DNA from 2 places in the Caballeronia sp. LP006 genome. Region 1 is predicted to be linked to the other one. Evidence: riboswitches for the same ligand, from Rfam matches in the RefSeq annotation. Region 1 holds a riboswitch; the other holds the start of a gene.
The links. Region 1 has a riboswitch for cobalamin ahead of cobW (cobalamin biosynthesis protein CobW). Riboswitches for the same ligand answer to the same signal wherever they lie in the genome.

Region 1 (7,718 bases):
GCGTGCGCAGAATGCTTCAGCATCCATATCGAACGCGAGCCGCGCCCTGACGATCCGTTGCCGCACGCTCGCATCGAAGCAATTGTTCAATTCGACCGCGAGCCCGAAGCGGTCGAGCAATTGCGGACGCAATTCGCCTTCTTCGGGATTCATCGTGCCGATCAATACGAAACGCGCTTCATGCCGATGCGAAATACCATCGCGCTCGATGACGTTCACGCCGCTTGCCGCGACATCCAGCAACTGATCGACGAGCGGGTTGGGCAGCAGATTCACTTCATCGACATAGAGCACGCCGAGATGCGCTTTTGCAAGCAAGCCCGGCGAAAAGGTCACGCCGCCGTCGCGCAAGGCGCTTTGAATATCGAGCGTACCGATCAACTGCTCTTCGCTTGCGCCGAGCGGCAGCGTGACGAGCCGGCCTTCGGGCAATAGCTCGGCAAGGGCGCGTGCGGCAGTGGACTTCGCCGTTCCGCGTGGGCCGCTGACGAGCACGCCGCCAAGCGCCGGATCGATAGCCGCGAGCACGAGCGCCTGCTGCAAGGCCTCCTGCCCGACGAGCGCGGTAAAGGGAAACACCGGAAAATCAGCGTCGTTCGGGTTCAAGTCTGTCGGCCTTCGAGTTGCAGTTCGACATCGAGCAAATGGCGCGTCACGTCAGCGCGATAGCCGCCCGGCTCTTGCCATAAACCGCGCTCCATGGCTTCGAGCAGACGCTCGCATATCGATTGGAGCGCGTGAGGATTGTGCTGCGTGATGAACTCGCGCGTGTCTGCGTCGTTCACGTAAGCGTCGGTAACGAGCGCGTATTGATGATCCGATACGACACGCGCCGTGGCGTCGTATCCATAGAGATAATCCACCGTTGCAGCGAGTTCGGATGCGCCTTTGTAGCCGTGACGCTTGACGCCGTCGATCCATTTTGGATTGACCACGCGCGAGCGCACCACGCGTGCAATCTCTTCGTTCAAGGTCCGCACGCGCGGCGCGGCGGGATTGCTATGATCCGCGTTATACGCCTGCGGTTGCAGGCCCGAAAGATAACGCACGGCCGCGACCATGCCGCCCTGAAACTGATGGTAGTCGTTCGAGTCCAGCAGATCGTGCTCGCGGTTATCTTGATTCTGAAGCACGACATCGAGCGCGGAAAGCCGCGTGCCGAAGCTCGCTCGCGCATCCACGCCGTCTTGCGCCTGCGAATACGCATAGCCTCCCGTGCTTTGATACGCGGCCGAGAGATCGGCGTCGCTCTGCCATTGCTTCGCATCGATCAGTTCCTGCAAGCCCGCGCCATACGCGCCCGGCTTTGTGCTGAACACGCGCCAGCCTGCACGTTGCCGCGCTTCTTTCGCATTCATACCGCGACCGATCAGTTCATCGCGCTCACGCATGACGCGCGCGCGAATCGGATTGATATCCTCGGACTCGTCTTCGAGTTCGGCGACGGCTTGCACCGCCGCATCGAAAAGATGCATGAGATTGGCGAAGGCGTCGCGAAAGAACCCCGATACGCGCAAGGTAACGTCGATACGCGGCCGGTTGAAGATGGAGATTGGCAGTATCTCGAAGTCCGTCACGCGATTGCTTCCCGCCGCCCACTTCGGCCGTACGCCGATCAGTGCGAACGCCTGGGCCATATCGTCGCCGCCAGTGCGCATGGTCGCCGTGCCCCACACGGAAAGGCCGATGGCGCGCGGGAAATCGCCGTGATCCTGCACGTGTCTTTCCACCAGCAGATTGGCCGACTTGAGGCCGATGGACCATGCGGCCTGCGTCGGCAATGCGCGTGTGTCGACCGAATAAAAATTGCGTCCGGTAGGCAACACGTCCGGTCTGCCGCGCGATGGAGAACCGCTCGGACCAGGCGGCACGAAGCGGCCCTCAAGCCCGCGCTTCAGTTGCTCGAGCTCTTGCGGACCACACGCGTCAAGACGCGCGAGCACATCGCCTTGCAAGCGTTCGAGCACCAGCGTCGTTTGCGGCCCCGGCGATTCGGCATCGCCTTGAAATAGTTGCAATGCTAACGATTCGAGGCGTTCGCGTGTATCGCCATGATGCCGCCAAGGCGCGTCGACCGCGTTTTGAAGCGCGTCGGGGCGAGGTCCATTCCATGGCGCCGCCCAGTCGGCATCGAGCGGATCGAACGCTTCACCGAGCGCGAGATCGCGCGCCATGGCCGTGATGAGACTTGCATTCGCGCCGCGTCCGTCGCCGGTCGGAAAACGGCCCAATGCGAGCAGCGTATCGCGCCTTTGCACGCCTTCGGGCGATACGCCGAACACATGCAAGCCATCGCGTATCTGCGCTTCCTTGAGTTCGCACAGATAGGCATCGGCACGCGTAAGCAGTGTGTCTTCACCCTGCAAGTCGCCCGGTGCGTCGAGCCCGAGTTCCTCATGCAACCTGTTCTCGACGATGTTCGCGAGGATGGACTTGCGCAGCAGCTTCGCGCGGCGCGTATCGACCATGAGCGCTTCGTAGTATTCGTCCACTTGTCGTTCGAGATCCTGCAGCGGCCCATAGTTTTCGGCACGCGTGAGCGGCGGCATCAGATGGTCGATGATGACCGCCTGCGCGCGACGCTTGGCCTGACTTCCTTCGCCCGGATCGTTCACGATGAACGGATAGAGATGCGGCATGGGACCGAGAATGAGATCGGGCCAGCACGATGCCGACAACGCAACGCTCTTGCCCGGCAGCCATTCGAGGTTGCCATGCTTGCCGACATGCACGAGCGCATCGGCCTGGAAACGCAAGCGCAACCAAAAATAAAACGCGAGATACGCATGCGGCGGCACGAGCTCGGCATTGTGATAGCTCGCATAATCGTCGCGCTCGCGCGAGCGCGAAGGCTGAATGCCGATGAACACTTCACCGCAACGCAAGCCTGCAATCATGAAGCGGCCGCGCCGTATCGTCGGATCGTCTTCAGGCGCGCCCCATGTTTTTTCCAGTGCTTGCCGTGCATCCAGCGGCAACGCGCGATAGGCATCGAGATAATCTTCGAGCGCAAGACTTTGCAGGGCCGGGCGAAGATCGCGCACGACAGGGTCGTTCGTCACGCCTCGTGTAAGCGCTTCGATGAGCGCATCGCCATGTTCGGGAATCTGGTCTAAGCGATAGCCTTCACGCTCGAGCAACTGCAAGATGTTGATGGCCGATGCCGGCGTGTCCAGTCCCACGCCGTTGCCAATGCGCCCTTCGCTCGCCGGATAATTCGCCAAGACGAGCGCGATGCGCTTGCGCTCGTTTGGCGTATGTCTGAGCTTGCACCAGCGCGCGCTGAGTTCGGCGACGAAGCGCATGCGCTCGGTATCGGCTTGATAACGCACCACGTCGACCTGCGTATGCGGGCATCGATAAGCAAGTCCCTTGAAGCTCACCGCTCGCGTGATGATACGGCCATCCACCTCGGGGAGCGTCACGTGCATGGCGACATCGCGCGAATTCAGGCCTTGATTGTCCTTCTGCCAGTCATCGCGATTGCCCCCGCTCAAGATCACTTGCATCACGGGCGCATCGCCGGCCACTTCGAATGCTTCGCTTTCTCCGATCACGCCCGCAGCGAACGCCGTGGTATTGAGCACGAGCGATGCACCATGCTGCGCGCACAAACGCTCCACTACTTCGCGGCTCAGACTTTCCTTGAGCGATGCAATCGCAATGGGCAGCGGATTCATGCCCTCGCGTTCGAGCGCTTCGATGAATGCATCGAACACAGCGGTGTTGCCTGATTGAAGGTGCGCGCGATAGAAAAGAATGGCAACCACCGGCGCGCCTTCGGTCCAGCGTTCGCGCCAATCGTCGCTAGAAGCGCTTTCGCGCTCGGGGTGATAGATCGCGACCGCGGGCAACGCGCTCGGCGCGTGCGCTTCGCGTCCCCAACCGAACGCGCGATGCGCAATGGCGCGTAGAAACTCTTCGGCATTGCGCGCGCCGCCTTCACGTAAATAGCGCGACAGGTCGCGGCAGAACGCGGCATCGGCCGTACTCTTGCCGATGAGATTCGGGTCTTCCGCAAGATCGCCCGAAAACATGGCGAGCATCTGCTTTTCGCGCTTTGCCAAAGCGACGAGACGCTCGATACCGTAGGGCCAATACGATTCGCCGCCGAGATGATCGACGATGACGACCTTTGCATGGCGCAGAATGTCGTCGACATAAAAGTCGACCGAAGCGTTCTGGCGCAGGAACGATTGATTTGCGAGCCGCACCTCCGGAAAGCCGGGGCCGAGACGTGGAAAGACGCTTGCGAGCAGCGCGAGCGTGGTATCGGCCGAACTGAGCACGACGATGGGTGCGCGCGTCTGCTCGATCCGCATCACGCCTGCGGCGTCGTCGACGAAGCCTCCCGGAGTCGTGCGCAGCAGATGCATCGCTCAGGCCTGCACGGGTAAGTTCTGCAACACGGAAACGAAGGCACGTTGCAGCGTTTCGCGGTCGAGGTCCTCGCCGATAAGCACGAAGCGACTCGATGCCTCGCCTTCGTTCCAGCGCCTGTCGAAGTAACTGTCGAAGCGTCGCCCCACGCCTTGCACGACGAGCCGCATGGCGGCACCCGGCAACGCCGCGAAGCCCTTCACACGGTAAATCGTGTGCTTTTCCACCAGCACGTGCAGTGCCGCAAGCAGCTGTTCGCGCGACTCGACATCCGCTGCGACCACCACGGAATCGAACTCGTCGTGATGATGATCCGCATGACCGTCTTCGTCGGGCGAGCCATGATGGTCGTGCCGCAGATGAATGGTCTCTTCCGATGCGGATTGCAAGCCGAGCAGCGCATGCACGTCGAGTTTGCCCATCTGCGCGGGAACGATCTTCACTTCGGGCGGAATCTCGGGACGCACGAGCGCATCGACCTTGCTCAACGCGGCGGCATCCATGAGATCGGTCTTGTTGACGATGACGAGATCCGCCGACGACAGTTGGTCTTCAAACAATTCATGCAACGGCGATTCGTGATCGAGATTCGGATCGGCCTTGCGCTGCGCATCGACGGCGATGGGATTTGCCGCGAACTGACCGCTTGCCGCAGCCGGACCGTCGACCACGGTAACGACCGCGTCCACGGTGAAGGCGTTCTTGATGGACGGCCAGTTGAAGGCCTGCACGAGCGGCTTGGGCAAGGCAAGCCCGGACGTTTCGATCAACACGTGATCGATCCTGTCGCGCCGTTCAAGCAGTTGCTCCATCACCGGATAAAACTCTTCCTGCACGGTGCAACACAAGCAACCGTTCGCGAGTTCATAGAGATTGCGTTCGGCGGAGCCTGCTTCGTCGTCGCAACCGATGCCGCAGCCCTTGAGAATTTCTCCATCGATACCGAGCTCGCCGAACTCGTTGACGATGACCGCGATGCGCTTGCCCTGCGCGTTCGAAAGAATGTGCCGCATCAGCGTGGTTTTGCCGCTGCCGAGGAAGCCGGTCACGACCGTGACGGGGATCTTGCGCGTTTGCATCGTTGCTCCGTGCTTGATTGATGCGTGCGCCCTATGCGTGATGGTGTGCGCGATGCGGTCTATTCGACCTTTGCAGCGGCATGGACATGGAAAAGCGCACGACTCGGTGGATCTGGGGATACGCCGCAACCCCGCGGCTAAGGAAATCCCTTCGGTAATTCTGGCCGGTATCCGGGCTGACGAAAATAGCCGCTTCGCCTTCCCGCGCCGGACGCTTTGAACGCCTAGCACAGTGGCTTTGAAACCGGCTTGCCGCGCATGTCATGCGTGGCTTTCGCTTACCGTTGCGGGGGCAGCACAGGTTGGCTTGCGTTCGCCTGAACGCGCGCTTCCTGTTTCCCGTTCAACTGCGCGCTAAAGACTTGGCGCGCGAGCACCTGAACTATTGAAAGTCTAGGGCTAGCGGGGTTAGGCGTCAAGAAAGCATGGTGCCTGCCTAAGCGTCCGGTATGGTATCTTTCCTCCGACTTAAGGCTTTTCAAGTCGACCTCCATGAATTGGCTTCGTTTAGCATGAGCGCCGCGCTCGTCATCGGCATCGGCTGCCGCCGCGGCGTAAGCGCCGAAGCAATAGAACGCGCTGTGCGTGGTGCGCTTGGCACGCTCGCATTTGCCGATATCGCCAGCGTGGCAAGCATCGACGCTAAGAAAGACGAAGCAGGATTGCTCGCATTTTGCGAGCGTCATCAATTGCGCGTGGATTTCTTTAGCGCCGATCAAATCGAGCGCGCGCCTGGGGAATTCTTATCGCAGGCAAGGCGGCATTTGAATGTCGACGGCGTATGCGAGCCTTGCGCGCTCATTGCCAGCGGCGGCCGGCTCGTCGTGCATAAGACTATCGCGGGCGGCGTGACGGTCGCTATTGCAGAGACACCATCGAAGAAACAAGCATGAAAACCGATACCGAATCGCATTTGCGCATGACCCAGCGGCGCAAGGAAGGCCATGAGAAAAAGCAGGCCGCCGCCGACCATGAAAAGGGCCTGTTGATCGTCAATACCGGCAACGGCAAAGGCAAGACCACCGCTGCATTCGGCATGGCCATGCGCGTGCTCGGGCACGGCATGAAACTCGGCGTGGTGCAATTCATCAAAGGCGCGCTGCATACGTCGGAACGCGATTTCCTTGGCGCAATCGCGCATTGCGATTTCGTGACGATGGGCGATGGCTATACGTGGAACACGCAAAATCGCGAGGCGGATATCGCCACGGCGCGCAAGGGATGGGACGAAGCACGACGCATGATCCAAAGCGGCGAGTATCAGATGGTCGTACTCGACGAGCTCAATGCCGTGCTCAAGTACGAATATTTGCCGCTTGAGGAAGTACTCGGCGTGCTAAAGGCACGGCCGGCCATGCTGCATGTCGTCGTGACGGGACGACACGCGGCCGATGAGCTCATAGAAATAGCCGATCTCGTCACCGAAATGCGCCTCGTAAAGCACCCTTATCGCGAGCAGGGCGTCAAGGCGCAACGCGGCGTCGAGTTCTGACGCAATGGCAGACTGTCCCGCACTCTTCATCGGCGCGAGCGCGTCGCATCAAGGCAAGACCACGGTGACGGCCGCGCTTGCACGTCATCACACGCGGCAAGGCAGGCGCGTGCGCGTCTTCAAGACCGGGCCGGATTTTCTCGATCCGATGATTCTCGAGCGGGCATGCGGGTCGCCCGTTTATTCGCTGCATCTTTGGATGGTCGGACTGGAAGCGTGCCGCGCGATGCTTTCCGCGGCCGCCAAGGAAGCCGACCTTATTTTGATCGAAGGCGTAATGGGCCTCTTCGATGGCACGCCGAGCAGCGCCGATCTCGCCGCTGCGTTCAATGTGCCCGTGCTCGCGGTAATCGGCGCGCATGGCATGGCGCAAACCTTCGGCGCGCTTGCGTTCGGACTTGCGCGTTATCGGCCCGATGTGCCGTTTCATGGCGTGCTTGCAAATCGCGTGGCGTCTGCGCGCCATGCACAGATGCTGGCCGAAGCCATCCCCGAAGGGCTGCGCTATTGCGGTCATTTTTCGAACGCGGACGATATCGCGCTACCCGAACGTCACCTTGGCCTTACTCAAGCGCGGGAAGTGGCGGACCTGGATGCGCGTCTCGACCGCGCCGCCGATGCCATTGCCGCGACCACGCTTGCCGATTTGCCGCCGCACGTTCGCTTCGACGACGACATCACGCTAAGTGAACCGCCGCGTCTTCTCGACGGATTGCACATTGCGATCGCGCGGGACGCCGCGTTTTCATTTATTTATCCCGCAAATG
Region 2 (7,718 bases), on a different contig from region 1:
CGTGCGCGCGCAGGCTGCTGCCGTCGTTGCCGTATGATTCGCCTTTGAAGTTCGCCTGGCTCTTCCATTACACGATGCTCATACATCCCAATTTCGATCCCGTCGCGATCCATCTCGGACCGCTCGCCGTGCGCTGGTACGGCCTCATGTATCTCGTTGCGTTCATTTCGGCCATTGCCATCGGCAGATTGCGTCTGCGCTTGCCGCATGTCGCCGCGCAAGGCTGGACCGTCAAGGACATCGACGACATGCTGTTTTACGGCGTGCTCGGGACGATTCTCGGCGGCCGCATTGGCTATGTGGTGTTCTACAAGGCGAGTTATTACTTCGCGCATCCGCTCGATATCTTCAAGGTCTGGGAAGGCGGCATGTCGTTTCACGGCGGCTTTCTCGGCGTGACGCTCGCGATGGTTCTGTTCGCGTTTCAGCGCAAGCGCACGTGGCTGCAAGTGACGGATTTTGTCGCGCCGATGGTGCCGCTCGGACTGGCGGCGGGGCGTCTCGGCAACTTCATCAACGGTGAGTTGTGGGGCCGCGTGACCGACCCGGCCGCGCCCTGGGCCATGCTCTTCCAGAATTCCACCAACGACGACGCCATCTGGCTCGCGAAGCATCCGCAGCTCGATGCGCAATACAATCTCTCGGAGATTTTCTCGCGCTATCACATGCTGCCGCGCCATCCGTCGCAGTTGTATGAAATCGCGCTGGAAGGGCTCGTGCTGTTTGCGGTGATCTACCTCTTCGCGCGCAAACCGCGGCCGGTGGGCGCAGTGTCGGCGTTGTTTCTGATCGGTTATGGGCTTGCGCGCTTCACGGTGGAATTCGCGCGCGAGCCGGATGATTATCTCGGACTCCTCGCGCTCGGCTTTTCGATGGGCCAATGGCTCTCGCTGCCGATGATCGTCGCGGGCATCGTCATGATGGTGTGGGCGTACAAACGTCATAAACGCGTGTCCGGCAACGCGGCGTAAATCACGCCGCGTTCTCCGGTACAGCAGTTATCGCCCCATTTGCACCGAACCCGACACGTCGACGGTCACCGTCGTCGTGCCGGCTTCGAGCGCCATCGGCGCGCCGACCTTCGCGTCCGCGCCAAGCGAGCGGGCCTGCATCATCATCACCGGGCGCGGACCCGCGCCGCTGTGGCCCACGTTCACTTCGCGGATCGTGAAGTTGGCGTAACCGAACGCCTGACTCGCGGCCTGCGCTTCCTTGCGGAACGACTCGATGGCCTGAGTCGAGAGCTTCTGCTCGGCGGCGCGCTGCGCTTCGGGCGACAGCGAGAACGCGACGCTGCCGACTTGCATGGCGTTACTCATCTTGCCCGCGAGCTTGGACGCCGCCGCGAAGTCGTGCGATTCCAGCACGACCTCCGTGCGGCCGCGCCACGCGGAGATCTTGCCGTCGCGATCCGTGCTCGGATAAACCGTGAACGAGCCGCTTTTCGCGGTCACGTTGTCGACGCCTTTTGCTTCGCGCAATGCGGCTTCGGCGCGCTGATTGAGCGTGGTGGTGAGCGACGATGGATCGGCCGCTTCCTGCTCGTAGAACAGCGTGATGTTGACGACATCTTGCGGCACTTGCGCGCTGGCTTGCGCGGATAGCGAAAGCACGCCGGATGGCTGCGGATTGGTGATTACCGTCTGAGCGGCGGCCGAAAGCGGAAGCGTGAGCGCGGCGCTCGACATCGCGACGAAGGCGAGGGCGGCGGCGGTTTTCTTGTCGATCATCTAAGGACTCCGAGTGCAAGAGCATCGCGTGATTCGCGACCGCACTTAGGCGCTTCGTTCGTTCCCTTAGTTCCCTTGAACGATTCGCGCGCCCTAGACCAGACGCTCGGTTATGAAGCGCCACTGCGCCTCGGTCACGGGCGTGATCGACAGCCGATTACCGCGCGCCAGCACTTGCATGTCGGCGAGTTCCGCGTGTTCGCGCAATGTCGCGAGCGGAATCAACGGCGTCTTCTTGACGAAGCGCACATCGACGAGCATCCAGCGCGGCGTCTCCTGCGTGGACTTGGCGTCGAAGTACGGGCTTTTGGCGTCGAACTGAGTGGGATCGGGATAAGCCGTGGAACAGACTTTGGCGATGCCCGCAATGCCCGGCTCCGGGCAACTCGAATGATAGAAGAGCACGCCGTCGCCGACTTGCATCTGGTCGCGCATGAAGTTGCGCGCCTGATAGTTGCGCACGCCCGTCCACGGAAGGGTTTTCTTCGGCGCGTGCGCGAGATGATCGATGCTCGCTTCGTCCGGTTCGGACTTCATCAGCCAGTAGCGCATGATGGATTCGGCAACGGGGTTGTAAAACGGGCTCGACAAAAGCAAACGGCATCGGTATGAACCGATGCCGCTGGAGTAGGGTCCCCACCTCGGCCGCTAGGCCGGCATCCTGAACCTGGGTTCAAGATTGGTCGCAGTAAGCAACACTTCGGGTACATCAGACAGAGTGACGCGCGCGCCCGTGCTGCAAGTTTCCACAACCGTGCCAATGTAGCATTGGTTCAAGGAATATATGACCTTGGCGAACCAGGCAGGGAGTAGTCACTCTACACCAATCGAATGTCTAATGCAGCCTCTCGACACCAATTGCGCAGTTTCTTTTTTCGATTGACATCGCGCGACCGATTAGCGTTCGCCACGGAGCGGCGTCGCGGCACTTCGGTCACTGCACTTCATACTGCGCGATGACAGCACCAAGCTGTTCGTTCATGGAGTGCATCGTGCGGCGTATTTCCTCGGCGGGGAAGGCCTCGCCATGACGCACGCTTTCTTGCAGCCTCAGCAATTCGGAAGCGAGTGAAAGCGCGGCCATCACCGCGATGCGGTCTTGCCCGCGCACGTTGCTTGCATTGCGCACCTTGTTCATCTCGGCGTCGACCCGTGCCACCGCTTCACGCAGCGCGCCTTCGGTTTCCGGCGAACAGGCGAGGCGATATTGCTGGCCGAGAATGGATACTTCGATCTGCGTGGTCGTCATGCCTTCTCTCCGTGATGATGCTCGCTGTGCTCTTCCGCGTGCGCATGCTCGTGCGCGGCTTGCACATCGTGAGAGCGGGCATCGAGGAGATCGAGCTGATTTTCCGTCTCGGCATGATTCGCGGACTTGCCGCGCGGCAACTTTTCGAGGATCGCGTTCAGGCGGACCTGCGCGTCGTCGATCTTGGCCGAGAGGGAATCTCGTTCGGCTTGCAGCGTGTCGCGCTCTTCGCGCATTTGCACGAGCTCTGCCTGCACGTTCGCGTAGTCGCTACGCAGTTGTTCGATTTGTGCTTCAAGCGCGAGACGCGCCTGATTGTGCCGCTCGCTGATCTGGATCAGCCGGCCGATATTTCCTGACAGTGATTCGAGTTCGTTGAGCATGTGCTGCGTCCTCTAAAGACCTCGCATTCTAGCGCGGTTCAACGGAGCTTCCGATAATTGTCTCGTTTCGAGACGTAACAGCACGCGATCATGCGTGCATCGCGATGCATTCGTGTGTGGAAAGCGCGGGCGCTGCCGATGTGTTGCGACGGCGGGTTCTAGTTGGGTTCGTCGTGAGCCGTGTGTCTTGCGATGATCGGCCAGGATCGTTTCTTGACGGTCCTGAATCGCGCTCCTACACTTGCCGCACTTTTGGTGCTCGCGTCCGCATTTCTTTTGCGGGCGCAGTCAAACGGGAAACAGGAAGCGGCGCCGCCAAGGCCACGCCAACCTGTGCTGCCCCCGCAACGGTAAGCGACCGCAACGCAAGTTGCAAGTCGTCCCTTGCGCGTTTTTCGCCGCGCCGTCGTGTGAGTTTGCTTGCGAGTCTGTTTGATTCGCAAGAATCCGCCGCTCGACGCAGGCCAGGCGAAGAACGTGTCGATGCCACTGCGCTTCATGCGTGGGAAGGCGGGACGGTGTGTCGCCAGCCCGGATACCGGCCAACTGTTCAGCGCGTTCGTCTGTTCGCATTCGAGCGCGCTCGTCGCGCATTGGCCTTGCGGGGAGCGAGGTCGCGCTAGCCTACGCATGGGAACATTTCACGCATGGTATCGCCACTTGCCCGACACGCGGGCAGACGCAAAACGATCGAACGCGCCGCGCTCGTCGCCCTCAACACATGGTTGCTCGCTCATGAAGCGCTCGCGGACGAAGCCTCGCAACCGCCGCTCGCACCCGTCGTCGTGACCGCGACGCGCACCGCGCAACCCCTCGCCGATACGATCGCGCAGACTTCGCTCTTCGACGCCCAGGATATCGCCGACAGCAATGCCTACGACGCGCTCGGCGTCATCGGTCTTGCGCCCGGAGTGCAGGTGACGCGCAATGGCGGCCCGGGAGCGAATGCAAGCGTGTTCATACGCGGCGCGTCCTCGACGCAATCGCTCGTTTTGATCGACGGCGTGCGTGTGGAGTCCGCATCGCTCGGCTCGGCGCAGCTTGCGCAGATCATGCCGGATCAGATCGACCGCATCGAAGTCGTGAACGGCAACGTGTCGGCGCTGTACGGCTCGGGCGCGATCGGCGGCGTCGTGCAGATCTTCACGAAAGACGGCGAGGCGCATCCGCCGCGCTTCTACTTCGAGACGGAATACGGCAGCTATCACACGCAGCGGCAAGCGGCGGGCGTTTCCGGCGCGTTCGATAGCGAAGGCCGCACGACCTTCAGCTTCAACGTATCGCGCGAGAAGACCGATGGTTTCTCGTCGATCGATCCCGCGCTCGCGCCCAACGCCAATCCGAACGCGAACGGTTATCTGAACGAAAGCGTCGCGGCCACGCTGCGCCACAAGTTCGGCGACAAATGGGACGCGGGCGTGCGCTTCTATCAGTCGAACGGCATCGACAGTTTCGACGATGCCTACGGCTTGCCCGGCGATCTCAACGATTCGCACAGTCGCGTGCGGTCGACATCGGTGTTTGCGAACGGCCGTATCACGGACCAGTGGACCACGCATTTCACGGTCGCGCAGGGACAGGACCGCGCGAACAACGAGCAGAACGGCATCTATACGAGCCGCTTCAATTCAGAGGATCGCCAGTATCTGTGGCAGAACGACTTTCGCCTGACGGAGGCGCACAAGCTCCTGTTCGGTTACGAGCATCTCGACCAGACGCTCGATTCGGATCAGTTCAGCGCGCCGGATCGTCACGTGAATTCGGTGTACGCGGGCTATGTGGGACGCTTCGGTCCGAGCGAAGTGCAGGCCAATCTGCGCCACGACCAGTATTCCGATTTCGGCGGCGCGAACAGCTACTATCTGGGCTATGCGTACAACATCGACACGCACTGGCGCGCGAGCGCGAGTTACGCGGCGTCGTTCCGCGCGCCGAGCTTCGACGATCTCTACTATCCGTTCAGCGGCAATCCGTCCATTCAGCCCGAGCGCAGTCATTCGGTGGAAGCGGCGCTGCAGTACGCATCGGACCAAGTGGGCGTGCTGCGCGTGACGGCGTTTCAGACGCGCTATTCGAATCTGATCGATTACGTATCGGACGGCAGCGGCTTATATATCGCGCAGAACGTCGGACGCGCGAAGGTGCAGGGCGTCGAGGGATCGTGGGCAGGGCATGTCGGCGCCACTGATTTGCGCGCGGGCGTGACGTTCCAGAATCCCGTCGATGAAACCGGCAATCAGGACCTGACGCGCCATGCGCGGCGTTTCGCGAGTTTCAGCGCGCATCGCTCGATAGGAAGCTGGCGCGTGGGCGGCGAGTGGATCGTGAGCGGTGCGCGCAGCGATTACGATTCGACGCTCGCGGGCTATGGCGTCGTGAATCTGTCGGCGCGCTATGACATCACGAAGTCGTGGTACGTGAGCGCGCGTGTCGACAACCTCTTCGACCGGAACTATGAACTGGCTTATTCGTACAACACGCCGAGGCGCGGCGCTTATGTCACGCTCGGCTGGCGCCCGTCGTGAGCGACACCGTTGACCTGCGCCGCGCGATGAACGCTAAACGCGCGTTAGGCATCTGGGCTGCGCTCGGGCTTGCCGCGTTGCTTGTGTTTGCGGCGTCGCTCGCGCTCGGCAGCGTCGCGTTGCCCTTGCCGCGCGCCATCGCGGCGTTGTTGCACGCGCATGCGGCCGCGCCCGATATCGCCGATGACATCGTGCTCACCTTGCGTTTGCCGCGCGCGCTTGCGGGTTTCGCTTCGGGCGCCTTGCTCGCGCTTTCCGGCGCGCTGCTGCAAGTGCTGTTGCGCAATCCACTGGCCGAGCCGTACGTGCTCGGCGTATCCGGCGGCGCGGCGACCTTCGCGCTCACGGCGATGCTCGCGTCGCTGCCGTGGTGGGGCATCGATCTGGCGGCGTGCGCGGGCGCGTTCGCATCCATCGTGCTGGTGCTTGGACTCGCGCGACGCGACCTGTGGCACGGCGATCGCGATGCCTCGCCGCGTCTTCTGCTGACAGGCGTCGTGATAGCGGCGGGCTGGGGCGCGCTCATCACGTTGATCCTCAGCATTGCGCCGGAGAATCGCTTGCGCGGGATGATCTTCTGGCTGACGGGCGACCTGAACGGCGCAGCGACGCCGTGGCCTGCGCTGATCGCGCTCGTCGTCGCGATGATCGTCGTCGTGCCGCTCGCGCCGCAACTCAACGTGCTGTTGCGTGGCGATACGGCCGCGCGTTCGCTCGGCGTGCCTGTCTCGCGCGTGCGGCTGTCGGTGTATCTCGTCGCATCGCTTGCGGCAGCGGCGGCTGTCACGACGGCGGGCACCATCGGCTTCGTTGGGCTCGTCGTGCCGCATTTATTGCGGCTCGCGTTCGGCAACGATCAGCGCATGCTCGTGCCGGCGTCGGCGCTGGCAGGCGGCCTCGCGGTGATGAGCGCCGATCTCGTCGCGCGCACGGCGATCGCGCCCGCGCAATTGCCGGTGGGCGTGGTGACCGCGCTCGTCGGCGTGCCGATGTTCCTGTGGATGCTGCTGGCGAGACCGCGATGACCCTGCATATCGAACACGTCAGCTTGCGCGCGGGCGCACGCACGCTCGTGGAAGACCTCACGCAAAGTATCGGCGCGGGCGAGATGTGGTGCATAGCCGGGCCGAACGGCGCGGGCAAGACCACGCTCATTGGCGTGCTCGCGGGTTTGACAAAGCCGGCCGAAGGCGCGATATCGCTCGATGGCCGCGCGCTCGCATCCTGGCGCGCGGCGGATCTCGCACGCGCGCGCTCGCTGATGCCGCAAAGCTCGCACGATGCCTTCAGCGCGACCGTACTCGACACCGTGCTGCTGAACCGCTTTCCGTATGTCACGGGCTGGGGCTGGGAAAGCGCCGAAGACCGCGCTGCCGCGCATGCCGCGCTCGATGCGCTCGGTCTTCTATCGTTCGCCTCGCGCGATGTCCTGACATTGTCGGGCGGCGAACGGCAACGCGTGACGCTCGCCGCCGTGCTGTGCCAAAACACACCGCTCTTGCTGCTCGACGAACCGCTCGCGCATCTGGACCTGCATCATCAAATCGATTGTCTGCACGTACTGGCCGACGCCGCGCGCAAGTCCGGCCGCACGGTGATTTTCTCGTGTCACGATCTCAATCTCGCGCGGCGCTTTTCGACGCACGCGCTTTTGCTCGATGGCAGGGGCGGCGCGCACGCCGGTCTCGTCGCGGACGTGCTCACGCCTGAACGCGCGAGCGCCGCGTTCGGCTATCCGCTAGCCTTGATTCGCGATGGCGAGCACGAAGCGCTCGTGCCGTCCATTCCCGTTGCACGCACCTGAAGGATTGCCGATGTCAAACGCCCACGA

Region 2: another riboswitch for cobalamin. It lies ahead of P9250_RS21800 (TonB-dependent receptor domain-containing protein); the one in region 1 lies ahead of cobW (cobalamin biosynthesis protein CobW).

What each region holds. Positions count from the first base shown of each region.
Region 1 covers NZ_JARTVW010000004.1:630,559-638,276, forward strand. Annotated here, with positions in the region: partial or broken gene P9250_RS13025 (ATP-binding protein) at 1-579, opposite strand, end outside; gene cobN (cobaltochelatase subunit CobN) at 603-4,376, opposite strand; gene cobW (cobalamin biosynthesis protein CobW) at 4,380-5,459, opposite strand; cobalamin riboswitch at 5,604-5,855, opposite strand; gene P9250_RS13040 (cobalamin biosynthesis protein) at 5,972-6,352, shown strand; gene cobO (cob(I)yrinic acid a,c-diamide adenosyltransferase) at 6,349-6,951, shown strand; gene P9250_RS13050 (cobyrinate a,c-diamide synthase) at 6,956-7,718, shown strand, end outside.
Region 2 covers NZ_JARTVW010000005.1:1,097,902-1,105,619, forward strand. Annotated here, with positions in the region: gene P9250_RS21765 (LysR family transcriptional regulator) at 1-37, shown strand, start outside; gene lgt (prolipoprotein diacylglyceryl transferase) at 75-971, shown strand; gene P9250_RS21775 (SIMPL domain-containing protein) at 999-1,730, opposite strand; gene P9250_RS21780 (EVE domain-containing protein) at 1,824-2,282, opposite strand; RNA gene ssrS (6S RNA) at 2,360-2,542, opposite strand; gene P9250_RS21790 (cell division protein ZapA) at 2,665-2,979, opposite strand; gene P9250_RS21795 (ATPase) at 2,976-3,362, opposite strand; cobalamin riboswitch at 3,599-3,924, shown strand; gene P9250_RS21800 (TonB-dependent receptor domain-containing protein) at 4,010-5,887, shown strand; gene P9250_RS21805 (iron ABC transporter permease) at 5,914-6,912, shown strand; gene P9250_RS21810 (ABC transporter ATP-binding protein) at 6,909-7,691, shown strand; gene cobT (nicotinate-nucleotide--dimethylbenzimidazole phosphoribosyltransferase) at 7,702-7,718, shown strand, end outside.